2 regions of the Fructilactobacillus myrtifloralis genome follow, and region 1 is predicted to be linked to the other one. Evidence: predicted binding sites of a transcription regulator. Region 1 holds the regulator's gene; the other holds the start of a gene.
The links. Region 1 encodes NrdR, which represses ribonucleotide reductase genes. Its sites were predicted from a motif close to ACACNATATATNGTGT; they were not measured.

Region 1 (6,729 bases):
GGCCATCTGGAAATTCGAGCGTAATTTGTGCCATTTCCTCTTCCTCCTATCAAAAAAGCCCCCTGGTAATGAATACCAAGGGGCGTCGTTAGACGCGGTTCCACCCAATTTATCCGTTCTCCGGATATCTCTGTCAACCACTTTAATTTGCGTTAAGAAACAGGTGGTAGGTGCAACTCGCCAACAAGTAGTTTCCAGAATCATGCTACTCTCTCTGTGAATTAAAGTTGCACCCATGTCCTTATTTAGTAGTCTAATCACATCGACTATGGGTGTCAAGCGCGAACCCTTTAATTTCTTAAATTGTTTCCATTTAAAAATACCGGGCGTGCGAGAAACTTAATCCGTTCCATTAACCGCTGGGCTTTTAACGGATCAACGACGTCCTTTCCCGTCACAGCGAGGTGTTCTGTCGCCAACTTATCCATTGAGAAGTTAGAGGTAAAGAACGTAGCCAGCTGATGCTGCATTCGATACTCTAAAATCACGCCCAACACGTCATCCCGAATCCAAGCTGACATGGAATCCGCCCCCAGATCATCAATGATCAGTACGGGGGTCTGCTTCACCTGGTCAACTTTATCCTGAAGGGTGTGATCTCCGATGGCATTCTTCAAGGCGACCGCAAAGGACGGGAAGTGCACTAACGTGGTTTGAATTCCATGATCGGATAACCGGTGGGCCATGGCGGCCATCAAAAAGGTCTTTCCCACCCCAAAGGGTCCGTACAGATATAAGCCTTTGTAGTTCGCTTTTGGATCAGCCTCGTACTGCTCAATAAAATCTAGGATTTTAATGATGACCTCTTCTTGATCCGGGGTCGGTTCATAGTCTTCAAAGTTAACCTGCTTAATGGCGGGCGTCATCCCCACCGTTTTAAAGTTACTTTGCAAGCGGTGTTGTCGTTCCTGTTCCAAAAACTCAGGGGTCGGCCGGTATGCCACTTCAATCAAGTGATCACTAACCACTAATTGAGGGGCATACCCCTTCGCAAAGTTCCCGTTGCCGGCCTGTAACTTTTGTTTTTCGTTAACAAACTCGTATAATTTCGAAGTCGATTTTTCCTTCGCCTGTGGATCAAGTTCAGCCTGATGCTCCTGCAAAAATTGTTGCACGTCTGGGTCGGCATAGACCCGTTGCAACAACTCCTGATAGTGTGCTTCTAAGTGATGCTGTTGTAGGGACGTTTTCAGTCCTGCACCAACGTTTTTCATTGCTCATCCCTCCCTTCCGACTGGTTTTGGTTTAACTTAGCTAACCGTTCCTTGATTAACTTCCGATTGGCAGCGGAAGCTTGTTTTTGCGAGCGCTGATTGCCAGCTTGTTGCGCCCATTCTGGAAGTGTTTCTCGGACGGTCTGGCGGCGTTGTTTCGTTTTGCTAGCTTTTTTAGTGGCCAAGCGCTGGTCTCGTTGCTTGATTTCCAATAACGCTTGGGTCGCCGTTTGCAGCTTTCGTTGAGCCCAGTCATTGGCAATCGTATCTAATAAATTTTTGTTCAACGTGGGGGCTTCTCGATCAACCAACAATAGGTAAGTCAACATGTTGACCACCGACCGTGGCAAGACGTTGCGTTCAACTAACTGGCGTAACGAGCGTTCCTCCGCGCTCGTCGCGTATCCCCCTTTTTCTCGTTTAATCGCCCCTAAAAAGGGAACCGGCGCCGCGGTTTCTGCGACCTGCACTAATTGCTGTTCTTGTTGACTCAACTTGGCGTTCGTGGTATCCGTTTCCGGGTGCGCTACTGGCGCTGACGGTTTTGGAGCAGCTGGCGTATGGCGTCGTGCCATTAATAACTGGAATTTCTGCTTATCAAACCGATTAGTGGTCAAATTTGTCGCCTGCTCAATGACTCGACACATCTCCGGCTCATCCACTCCATACAGTTGCTTGGTTACGGCAAACAGCGCTTGATTTTTTTTAACTTCTGCAAGGTTCACAAAGGAACTCTGCAAAATCTGCAACATCAGTTGCAAATCAACCTCCGGCAACTCCGGCTCCGCAGCCGGCGGTGGCGTTTGTTGGGCGGCTTGTTTGGTTTTACTAACTAGCGGTGGCACTGAACCAGCTGGTTGGGCAAACACCTGCCAAAAGCTATGGGTCTGGTCGTCTAAGCTCGAGACATCCAACGGTCGCGGTAGTAACTGCTGGGCGAGAGTCATAAATTGATGCTCCCCAATCATTTCCAGTAAGAATTGACTGAGGAGTTCCTGTTGAAAAAACTGTGCTGGCAACAGGGGATCCAGCAACTGATAAAGCGTCTGTTCCCCCTGCCGGTAAACCCGCAGTAAGCCACTACCTTCAAGCTTTAACCGAGCTTGATAGAGATGCTCGGCATCAATTTGGAGCGTACTCATTAAATAAAAATGGCCCTGAGCTTGTTCTGACTGGTGCCAAAGGAGATTCTCCAAGGCATAAGCATCATTCCCAATCATCGGTAAATACAACTGGTCAAGGCTCAGTCGCTGTTCCGTAGTTAAATTGTGACCCCGACGGACTTGGAATTTCGTCTGGGGATTAATTAATTGATTATCATTTTCCATCATGTTTACTTTCAGTTTTAGCGGTTGGGTTATTCCCCATTAACTCCTGCATTTTCGCGTAAAACTCATTCATATCTTTGAACTGACGGTAGACGCTCGCAAAGCGAATGTAAGCAATCTCATCAACATCCTTGAGGCCGTTCATGACGTACTCTCCAATGGCCTTACTCGAAACTTCATGACTGCCAGCATCCCGGTTTTCAATGCTTTGCTTGGTTTGGTCCACAATCTGATTCATTTGCGCCAGCGAAACGGGGCGTTTTTCACAAGAGCGAATAATCCCCCGGAGTAACTTATCCGCACTAAACTCTTCCCGATCGCCATTCTTCTTTACCACTAGTAACGGCGACGCTTCCAGGGTTTCAAACGTTGTAAACCGAAAGCCGCAGTGTTCACACTCACGGCGGCGGCGAATCTCGCTGCCGCCAGATAAGGGACGACTATCAACGACCCGTGACGCCGCATGTTGACATTTTGGGCATTTCATAACTTTACCTCATCTTTTCTAACCAGGTTTGTAATTGCTGCGTTAACTGCGTTTCTCCCGCGGTGCTATCGACCACCCAATCTGCTAACGCTGCCTTCGTTGCTTGTGACCACTGGGCTCCCATCAACTGACTAGCCCGACTGATGCTGACTTGGTTACGAGTGATTAAGCGTTGCATCTGCACAAGCGGTTCACACGTCACCATGAGGATCTGATCCACGTAGCTAGTAAACCCGTTTTCAAACAATGTCGGGGCATCCAAAACCAGCAGATCCGATTCGGCCATCGCAGCCGTCACCCGCCGTAACAAGGCCGGATTAATGATGCGAACTAAGCGCTTTAGTTGCGTGGAATCTGCAAAGACCAGTTGTCCTAACCGGTGGCGATCAATTTGCCCGTTCACTTGGACCTCTGGACCAAACGTCGCGGTAATTTGCTGAATGGTCGCCTGATCATGTGCTTCCAATTCGTGCGTTTCCGCGTCTAAATCTAACACCGCGACTCCTTGACTAACCAAATACCGGGCAGCGGTCGATTTGCCGGTGGCAATTCCTCCCGTTAATCCAATTACCTTAGTCACTTAAATCACCATGAACCACTTGGCACTTGGGACAGAAAGTCGTTCCCCGTTGGGCAACCTTAATTTTCTCCATTAACGTTCCACACCGACGACAAGGTTCGCCCTTGCGCCCATAAGCTTGCAGTTGGTTTTGAAACTGACCAGCTTCCCCAAAGGCGTTCGAATACGAATGAACCGTGGTTCCATGACCTTTGATTGCCGCTGCGATTTCCGTGATGATGTTGTCACGGAGCTTTTCAATTTCGGCATCGCTGACGTAGTTCGTGGGTTGTTCGGGATGAATTTTAGACATCCACAGCACTTCATCACAGTAAATGTTACCCAAGCCAGCCACCTGTGATTGGTCGAGTAAAAAGGCCTTAATCTTGCGATGGGACTTGTGTAACCGTTCTTTAAGGTACGTAAAACTGAGATCATCAGCCGTTGGTTCCGGACCAATTTTATTGAGTCCCGACAGCTCCATTACTTCGTCGTTGGCAACCAACGCCATTTTCCCAAACATCCGGGTATCTTTGTACCAGAGTTCCCGGCCATCATCTAAATGAAAGACCACGTTCGTATGCTTAGGTCGAGTGGAACCAGCTGGTTCGACCTCGTACTTTCCTTCCATCCGCAAATGCGATACAAGGGTTAAATCATTGGTTAAGCGAAACAACAGGTACTTTCCCCGCCGGTCAATGCGCTCAATGGTTTTCCCCGCCAGTTGGCGCGCAAACTCATCTGCGGGCATGTTGATCATCTTGGGATAAAGCACTTCCACAGACTCAATCTTCGCGCCGCCCACTAATTTAGTGAGACCCTGGCGGACGGTTTCTACTTCTGGTAATTCTGGCATCATTCCACCTACTTATTTTTTATTTTTTGATATTATACCAATTATTGCCATAGTGGCTTTCAACTTTTAACGGCACATCGAAGTTAACGGCGGCCGCTTGCAACAAAGAATCCGTTTGGACAATCGAATCCATGACCTTGGGCACCACCGTCTCTAAGGTTTCTAGTTCGGAAACGGGAGCTTCAAAAATTAGTTCATCATGGATTTGTAACAGCATGCGGGCTTGCAAGCCCCGCTCGGCCAGGACCTGGTTCATCTTAATCATGGCTGCCTTAATAATATCCGCTGCACTCCCTTGAATGGGTGAATTCATCGCAATCCGTTCGGCAAACTGGCGCCGTTGGAAACTCCGGGATTTAATTTCTGGAATATACCGGCGCCGTTTCGCAATCGTTTCCACGTACCCGTGGTCCTTCGCAAAGGCGACGCTTGCATCCATATACTGTTTTACTCCAGGGTATTCATGAAAGTACTTCTCGATGAAGCGCTTGGCTTCTTGATTAGAAATCCCCGTATTTTGCGATAAGCCGTAAGAACTAATCCCATAGACGATTCCGAAGTTAACTGCTTTGGCCTGGCGTCGTAAATTGGCGTCAACATCCGCATCCGGAGCTAATTCAAAAATCCGCCGGGCAGTAACCGCATGGATATCCTCGTCGTTAGCAAAGGCGGCTTTCATGTTCGGGTCACCCGAAATGGCCGCTAACACCCGCAGTTCAATCTGGGAGTAATCCGAGGAGAACAGGACCCAATCTGGCTTGGATGGAACAAAGGCTTCTCGAATCTTGCGCCCCTCCTCCGTCCGCACCGGAATGTTTTGCAGATTCGGGTCAACCGACGATAACCGGCCGGTCTGAGTCAGGGTTTGTAAGTACCGGGTATGCACCTTGTGATCGGGTTGAATGTCGCTTTCAATTCCATCGATGTAGGTGGAAATTAGCTTGGTCAACTGGCGGTACGCTAAAATTTTAGCAATAATCGGATGGTCCGGGGCTAATTTCTCCAAGACATCAACGGAAGTCGAATAACCGGTTTTGGTCTTTTTAATCACCGGAAGCTGTAACTTTTCAAACAGCACCTCTCCGAGTTGTTTTGGAGAACCCACGTTAAACTCAGTCCCGGCATCCTGATAAATCCCTTGTTCTAATTCAGCTACTCGTTCAATAAACTTACTCTTTAACGCTTCTAACCGGTCGCGGTCCACCCGAATGCCAGTAATCTCCATTTGACCGAGGACCTGTGAAAGGGGCAATTCCATTTCCCGGTAAAGCGCAGCTTGCTGGTGGGAATCTAAGTCGGCTAACATCTGCTGTTTCAGTCGACTAATGGCGAGGGCTTTTCTGGTGAGATGCTGATAAAATTCATCATCAGCGGGCAACTTAATGCTTTTCCCTTTTCCGTAGACATCCTGATCGGGTAGCACCCCGTTATAGTGGTGTTGCCGCGCAACTTCGCCAACATCATCGGCGTTGTTGAGCGTGTTTAGTAAGTATGAAACTAGCAACATGTCAAAATCAACGGCTTGCAATGCAATCCCATCGCGGTGCAAGGCCACTCGTTGGGCTTTATTATCAAAAACATCCTTTTTGATTGCTGGATTTTCTAACAATCCTTGCACGTGCGGATTCTGCAGAAGGGCAACATCTTTGGTAACGTACCAGTGCTCCGGCGTACCGATTACCAAGCCAACCTGGTCGGCCACGTGATAATTAGGAGTCAACATTTCCACGTTTACGACCACTTCCGTAGTTAGTTGATCCAACTCTGCAGCGTTCTCAGTGGTTAACACCGTGTACTGCACCTCTGGTAGTTCCGAAGTGGTGGTTGCATCTGAATCCGCATCCGTGAGAAAGGACCGGAAATTAAGCTTTTGATACAGTTCCTGTAATGCTGGTTCTTGGTCCCCGCGGTACTTCATATCCTTTAAGCCAACCGTGAGCGGAGCATCCCGTTTGATGGTAGCTAATTGCTTGGATAAAAACGCCTGGTCCCGGTCATTTACAAGATGTTCCTTGAGTTTTTTCCCGGAAACCTCATCAATGTGTTGATAGAGATTCTCAATGGTGCCAAACTGATGCACGAGCTTCAAAGCCGTTTTCGGTCCCACTTTTTCTACTCCCGGATAGTTATCGGAAGTGTCGCCTTGTAACCCCTTCACGTCCACAATTTGCTCCGGGGTAATCCCCATGGTTTCTTCCACGTAGGTCGGGGTAAAAGCTTCAATGTCACTGACCCCTTTTTTAGAAACCTTCACCGTGGTTTGTGGCGAACACAGCTGGGTTAAA
Region 2 (6,729 bases), 310 kb from region 1:
CGATGAATTGGTGTTGATTGATTAAAATGAGGCGAAGGTCACGGCCGATGCAATTGACCTGCGCGAAGCGCTACCGAATTTGCCGTTTCACACGGCAATCACGGTTAATGACTACGCCGCGCTCGGGGATGCAGACATCGTGGTTTCGGCATTAGGGAAGATTAGCCTGAACGATGGCGATAAGGAAGATCGGTTTTCTGAATTAGACTTTAACAGTCAACAGGTTAAGGCTGTGGCACCTCGGATTCGAGATTCCGGGTTCAACGGGATTTTGGTGGTTATTTCCAATCCAGTGGATGCCATCACCCAAATGAACCAACAAATCACGGGCCTACCGCGGAAACACGTGCTGGGGACTGGAACGATGCTTGATTCGGCTCGGATGAAGCGGGCGGTGGCGGACAAGCTCGGCATTGATTCACGGGCGGTCACCGGCTATAACCTGGGTGAACATGGGAACTCGCAGTTTACCGCTTGGTCAACGGTGCGGGCTTTGGATCAACCGCTGACCGAACTGGCGCATACCCGGAACTTGGATTTGACGGCCTTAGATCATGAAGCCCGGCACGGTGGTTATGCGATTTTCAATGGTAAGGGCTACACGAACTTTGGGATTGCCACGTCAGCGAGTCGGCTCATTAACGTGATTTATTCAGATGCCAAAGCGGTGCTGCCGGTTTCTAACTACCGGGACCAGTACGATGTTTATTTGTCTCATCCGGTAATCGTGGGACGGGACGGAGTGATTGCGGACGTGCCGCTCCATTTGACCGAGGAAGAATTAGCTAAGCTCCAAAAGTCGGCAGACTTCATTAGAACTAACTACGAAAAGTATCAAAATTAGGTGATTAAAGATTTTAAAATATTAATAAGTATACAAAAATGCGATTCGAAAATTTTATTTTTGAATCGCATTTTTTATTTATAAGTTGAACTTTATTGGAAACTAGCATATAAACAATAAGATCCATTTATTTTCTGAATAAAAACAAACACTTTTATATTATTTAAATTTTCTTGTTTAATATAATCTGGATGGTATATTCTATTTTTTATTATTTCACTAGATTTATTGTCTATATCATTAAAAAAATCATTAAAATCGCAATCGATTTGTTCCACCGGATCTCCATATGGTTGGCCAACTGAAATTTTAAAATTATTGAATTCATTAATGTTTATTTTCTTTAGTTTAATTAAGAAATTTATATCATTCCAATGACCTGCATCAATATCTTCAACACTGTTTAAATTATCTTTGAAAGCTTTCTTTATAAATTCTTTTCTATTTTTTTTAAGATTAGTATTTTCCAAATTATAATTCCTACTTTTATTTATTATGATGGTGTTCCCACGAATCAATCTTGTAATCTTCGTCGGTCATTGCTTCCACGTTTCCGAGCCGGTAGCCATTGCCGACTTCTGAAAAGAAGTCATGGTTTACGGTGGAGGTGGAAATGCCGTTCATTACCACGGGGTTTACGTCTTCCGCGGTGTCAGGGAACATTGGATCTTGTCCGAGATTCATCAGGGCTTTGTTAGCATTGTACCGAATGAAGGTTAGGACCTTATCAGTCCAGCCCACTTGGTCATAGAGCAGGTGGGTGTACTTTTCTTCATTCTCATAGAGATCGTATAAGAAGCTGTACATCCAGTCCTTGAGCGCTTGCTGCTCATTAGTACTTAGTTGGTTAAATTCGGCTTGGAACTTGTAGCCAATGTAGGTTCCGTGAACCGATTCATCCCGAATAATCAACTTGATGATTTCAGCAACGTTGGTGAGTTGGTTATGACCAAGGTACCAGAGGGGCGTGAAGAATCCGGAGTAAAAGAGGAAGGTTTCCAGGAAAACACTGGAAATTTTCTTTTTAAGGGGACTCTCATCATCGTGGTAGAGGGTGTAAATGCGCTTGGTTTTATTCTGCAGGAATTCTTCTGAATCACTCCAGGCAAAAATTTCACTAATTTCCTTTGGCGTATTCAACGTGGAAAAAATCGTGGAATAACTTTTAGCGTGCACCGATTCCATGAATTGGATGTTGTTTAATACGGCGATCTCGTGTTGTGTTTTGGCGTTTACCCGTAAGGCTGCCATCCCGTCCTGGGACTGAAGGGTATCTAACAGGGTCAGTCCCCCAAACACGTGGCCCACTAACCATTTGTGGTCATCGTCAAGTTCACGCCAGTCCTTTAAATCATTAGAAACCGGGACCCGCGTATCGAGCCAAAATTGTTCCGTGAGCTTGTGCCACGTGGCCTTATCAATCTCATCTGAGACCTCATTCCAGTTAATCGCTTCGTAGTTCCCATCCCATTTTCCGGTTAATACTTTGTTAAGATCCATGACCTGTTCTCCTTCTAAATGACGCAGCTTTCACATTCGTTGGCGCCCACTGTATCGTTATTATCGGTAAACGTCCGCACGTAGTAAATGGATTTGATGCCCTTGAAATGAGCGTAGTTTCTGAGAATGGTTAAGTCCCGGGTTGACATTTTGTCAGAACGCCCGTCCTTCCACTCGTACATCCCGGCGGGAATCGTTGAGCGCATGAACATCGTCATACTCAAGCTCTGATCCACGTGTTTTTGGGCAGCGGCATAGATATCAATTTCCTTACGCATGTCAACGTCATAGGCCGATTCATAGTACTTGAGGGTGTCGTTGGAAAGGTAGGGAGCGGGGTAGAAAATGGTCCCGATTTTGGCTTCCTGCCGTTCTTCAATCCGACTCACGATCGGAGCGAGACTAGCTGTGGCATCACCGATGTAAGAGGTGGAGCCGTTGGGAGCAACAGCTAACCGGTTTTGGTGGTACAGCCCGTCTTGCATGACCGCTTCTTTAAGGTTAGCCCAGTCTTCAGGGCTCGGGATGAAGGTCTCTGCAAACAGTTCCTTGACCCGGTCGGAAGTGGGACCCCAGTCCCGGTCTACGTACTGATCAAAGTAACTACCGTCGGCGTACTTGCTATTTTCAAAGTTATGGAAAGTTTGATTCCGTTCCTTCGCTAACTTGTTTGAAGCAACTAAGCTCCAGTAGTTAAGGAGCATGAAGTAAACGCTCGTGAATTCAATTGATTCTTCCGACCCATAGTACATGTGGTGCAAAGCAAAGTACGAGTGCAACCCCATGGCTCCAAGGCCGATGGAATGACTCAAGTCATTGCCGTGGCGAATCGAGGGAACCGTGTTAATTTGACTGATGTCAGTCACAAAGGTCAGGGCCCGGACCATGGATTCAACTGATTTTCCAAAGTCGGGCGATTGCATCAAGTTCACAACGTTCGTGGAACCAAGGTTACAGGACACGTCCGTTCCCAGTTTTTCGTATTGTTGTTCATCGTTAATGATGGACGGGGTTTGCACCTGCATAATTTCTGAACACAGGTTACTCATCACAATTTTTCCGTCAATGGGATTGTCCCGGTTGGCCGTATCAATGTTGATGATGTAGGGATAACCAGATTCCTGTTGTAACTTACCAATCTCCGTTTCAAGGTCGCGGGCCTTGATGAATTTCTTGTGAATCTGGTCGTTGTTAACTAAGTTGTCGTACTCCTGCGTAATGTCAACGTAGGAGAAGGGAACCCCGTAGACCTGTTCTACGTCATAAGGACTAAAGAGGGCCATGTCAGCATCTGCTGCTGCTAATTCATAGAATTTATCGGGAACCGTCACTCCTAACGAGAGGGTGTTAATCCGAATTTTTTCGTCGGCATTTTCCTTTTTAACGGCTAAGAAATCACTAATATCTGGGTGAAAGACACTCAGATAAACTACTCCGGCTCCCTGCCGTTGCCCCAGTTGGTTAGAATAGCTAAAGCTGTCTTCCAACAACTTCATAACCGGCATTACTCCGCTGGCAGCTCCGTCAATGTGCTTGATGGGATCGCCGGCGGCCCGTAGGTTATTAAGGTTAATCCCAACTCCGCCACCAATTTTAGAAAGTTGGAGGGCGGAATTAATCGTCCGGCCAATGCTATTCATATCATCGGTTGACTGAATTAAGAAACAGGAAACAAACTCTCCCCGGCGTTTTTTACCGGCGTTTAAAAAGGTCGGCGTGGCCGGTTGGAACCGTTGATGAATTAGTTCGTCCGCCAGGCTCATAGCCAGGTCTTGATCGCCATGGGCGAGGTACAGGGCGTTCATGGCCGTCCGGTCGATGTAGCTTTCGAGGTATTGATTGCCATCGTTAGTTTTAAGCGCATACTGCGCATAAAATTTGTAAGCAGCCATAAAGGAATGAAAGTGAAAATTCTGGCTGTTTAAGTAGGAGTACAGCTTTTCGATAAACTCACTCGGATACAGTTGCAGAAATTCGGCTTCCACGTAATCGTGGTTAATGAGGTAGTCAAACCGGTCGCTGAGGGACTTAAAGTGAACGGTATTAGGAGCGACATTTTCCTTTAAAAAGGCGTCTAGTGCTTCTTGGTCCTTATCCAGCCGGATTTTACCATCCTTCGTTGGAATGTTAATTTCGTTATTTAACCGAAAATAACTGGCATCCGTGTGGTCTTTTAATGACATGTGCTGATTCCCCTTATTATTTGTAATTAATTAATATTTTTTAATGTGTATAATGAAAGTAATGAATTAGGCGGTTAAAAGTGCGTCAACTAATTTTTGTAGTTGATCGGGACGAAACCCACCAAATGAATCAATTATTTCGGATTCAACCACTGGAACCGCTTGAAAGCCCTGCGCTTTTAAGTAGGGAATTAGGTCGGGATTTTCACTGGTATTCTGTTCCGTGAAATCCACGTTGTGTTCGGTCAAAAACCGCTTGGTCATTTTGCATTGAATGCAATTATCCTTGGTGTAGACGGTAATTTGTTTCATGATTCGACTCCTTCTTTCGTTTAACTATGCTTTGATTCTACTCTTAAATTGGATTCTTTCAACCACAAAAACACCACATGTAGTGGTTCCTGGTTGGGGAACACACTACATGTGGTATGTGAAACAAAATATTAAATTTAAAGGACGTGTTACTGTGAGTGATTATTATTATACACCGAATCCCGAAGTTGAACATGCTGAAACAGAATGGGAATTTACCCTTGGAAATACCACGCTCCGTTTCCATTCAGATAACGGCGTGTTTTCTAAGCGGACGGTTGATTACGGTTCGCGGGTCCTCATTCAAAACGTTGATTTTCAGGACTTACCGGCAGGCGCCGTTTTAGACCTGGGGTGCGGTTACGGACCAATCGGATTATTTTTAGCCGAGACCCACCCCGACCGGGAGTTTGAGCTGGTGGACGTAAATCAGCGGGCCCTGGAGCTTGCGACGCGCAATGCTGCTGATAATGGGTTGACTAACGTGACGGTGGCAACTTCCGACGTATACGCAGGGGTGGCGCAGAGCCAGTATGCCGCCATTGTAACCAACCCACCGGTTCGAGCGGGGAAAGCAGTGGTGTCCGCGATGATTACGGAAGCAGCCGCCCACCTCGTGCCGGCCGGTCGGTTAAGCGTGGTGTTGCAAAAAAAGCAGGGGGCGCCCTCGGCGGAACGATTGATGCAGCAGACCTTTGGTAACGTGCGGGTGCTCAAACGCGACAAGGGTTACTACGTATTAGAAAGTACTAAACAATCATGAAAACAGCGGATGAGAAATACATGGGACGAGCGCTAGCCGAAGCTCGCTTTGCCGCCCAAATTGGTGAGATTCCAATCGGGGCCGTAATTGTGCATGATCACCAGGTGATTGGAACGGGGCATAACCTGCGCGAGCACACCCAACTAACGACCCAACATGCCGAGCTAATGGCGATTGAGGCGGCGTGTTTAACCCAGCACAGTTGGCGGCTAACGGACTGTACCCTCTATGTGACGATTGAACCCTGCTTAATGTGTGCGGGCGCCATCCTGAACGCCCGGATTCCCCGGGTGGTGTATGGAGCGGCCAACCCGAAGGCGGGCGCTGGAGAGAGTTTATACCAGGTCCTAACGGATGAACGGCAGAATCACCAGGTGGAGTTACAAACGGGATGTCGGGCTAGCGAAGCGGCCCAGATTATGCAACAATTTTTTCGTTCGAAACGGAAAAAGCACCGGAAAAAACCGCGGCAACCACTGGACAATTAAGGACAGCTGCGCTATGATAGTAACTGCCGTAAGGCCTGGAAGCAAAGGTGGACTTACGAACCGTGTCAGGTCCGGAAGGAAGCAGCACTAAGTATTTTTTGCCTTGTGCTTCTTGTTGTTAGCAAATAAGCTCCTAGTCAAGTTGACTAGGAGATTTTTTTTACCATTTAAGGGCGCACGAAACGGTGGTTAGTTTGAAGTAGGGAAGTTGGTAATCACCACTCGTTCTCGCTATAATTAGGGTGAAATGACTGATGAAGAAAGGAAGATGAGCATGAGCTATCAAGCTTTATATCGGGTGTGGCGCCCCCAACGATTCGATGAAATTGTCGGGCAACCAGTGATTACAAAAACGTTGAAAAACGCCTTGCTAACCGACCAGATTAGCCATGCTTATCTATTTAGTGGACCCCGTGGAACCGGGAAGACGTCAACGGCTAAGATTTTAGCGAAGGCCGTCAACTGTCAACATCTAGAAGATGGCGAGCCTTGTAACGAATGTGAGACCTGTGTGGCCATTAACCAGGGCGCGCTGAACGATGTGATTGAGATTGATGCGGCCTCTAATAATGGGGTTGAAGAGATCCGTAACATCCGGGATAAGGCCAAGTATGCACCCACGGAGGCCACCTATAAGGT

Region 2: nrdH (glutaredoxin-like protein NrdH) is a predicted target of NrdR. The motif match lies at 4,910-4,925, and genes of this name have one in related genera.

What each region holds. Positions count from the first base shown of each region.
Region 1 covers NZ_CP097116.1:148,080-154,808, reverse strand. Annotated here, with positions in the region: gene thrS (threonine--tRNA ligase) at 1-34, opposite strand, end outside; gene dnaI (primosomal protein DnaI) at 291-1,214, opposite strand; gene M3M35_RS00840 (DnaD domain protein) at 1,211-2,545, opposite strand; gene nrdR (transcriptional regulator NrdR) at 2,532-3,029, opposite strand; gene coaE (dephospho-CoA kinase) at 3,034-3,609, opposite strand; gene mutM (DNA-formamidopyrimidine glycosylase) at 3,602-4,444, opposite strand; gene polA (DNA polymerase I) at 4,464-6,729, opposite strand, start outside.
Region 2 covers NZ_CP097116.1:1,296,557-1,303,285, forward strand. Annotated here, with positions in the region: partial or broken gene M3M35_RS06420 (L-lactate dehydrogenase) at 1-844, shown strand, start outside; gene M3M35_RS06425 (hypothetical protein) at 937-1,314, opposite strand; gene nrdF (class 1b ribonucleoside-diphosphate reductase subunit beta) at 1,331-2,344, opposite strand; gene nrdE (class 1b ribonucleoside-diphosphate reductase subunit alpha) at 2,359-4,527, opposite strand; gene nrdH (glutaredoxin-like protein NrdH) at 4,594-4,839, opposite strand; gene M3M35_RS06445 (class I SAM-dependent methyltransferase) at 4,994-5,602, shown strand; gene tadA (tRNA adenosine(34) deaminase TadA) at 5,599-6,090, shown strand; RNA gene ffs (signal recognition particle sRNA small type) at 6,119-6,217, shown strand; gene dnaX (DNA polymerase III subunit gamma/tau) at 6,365-6,729, shown strand, end outside.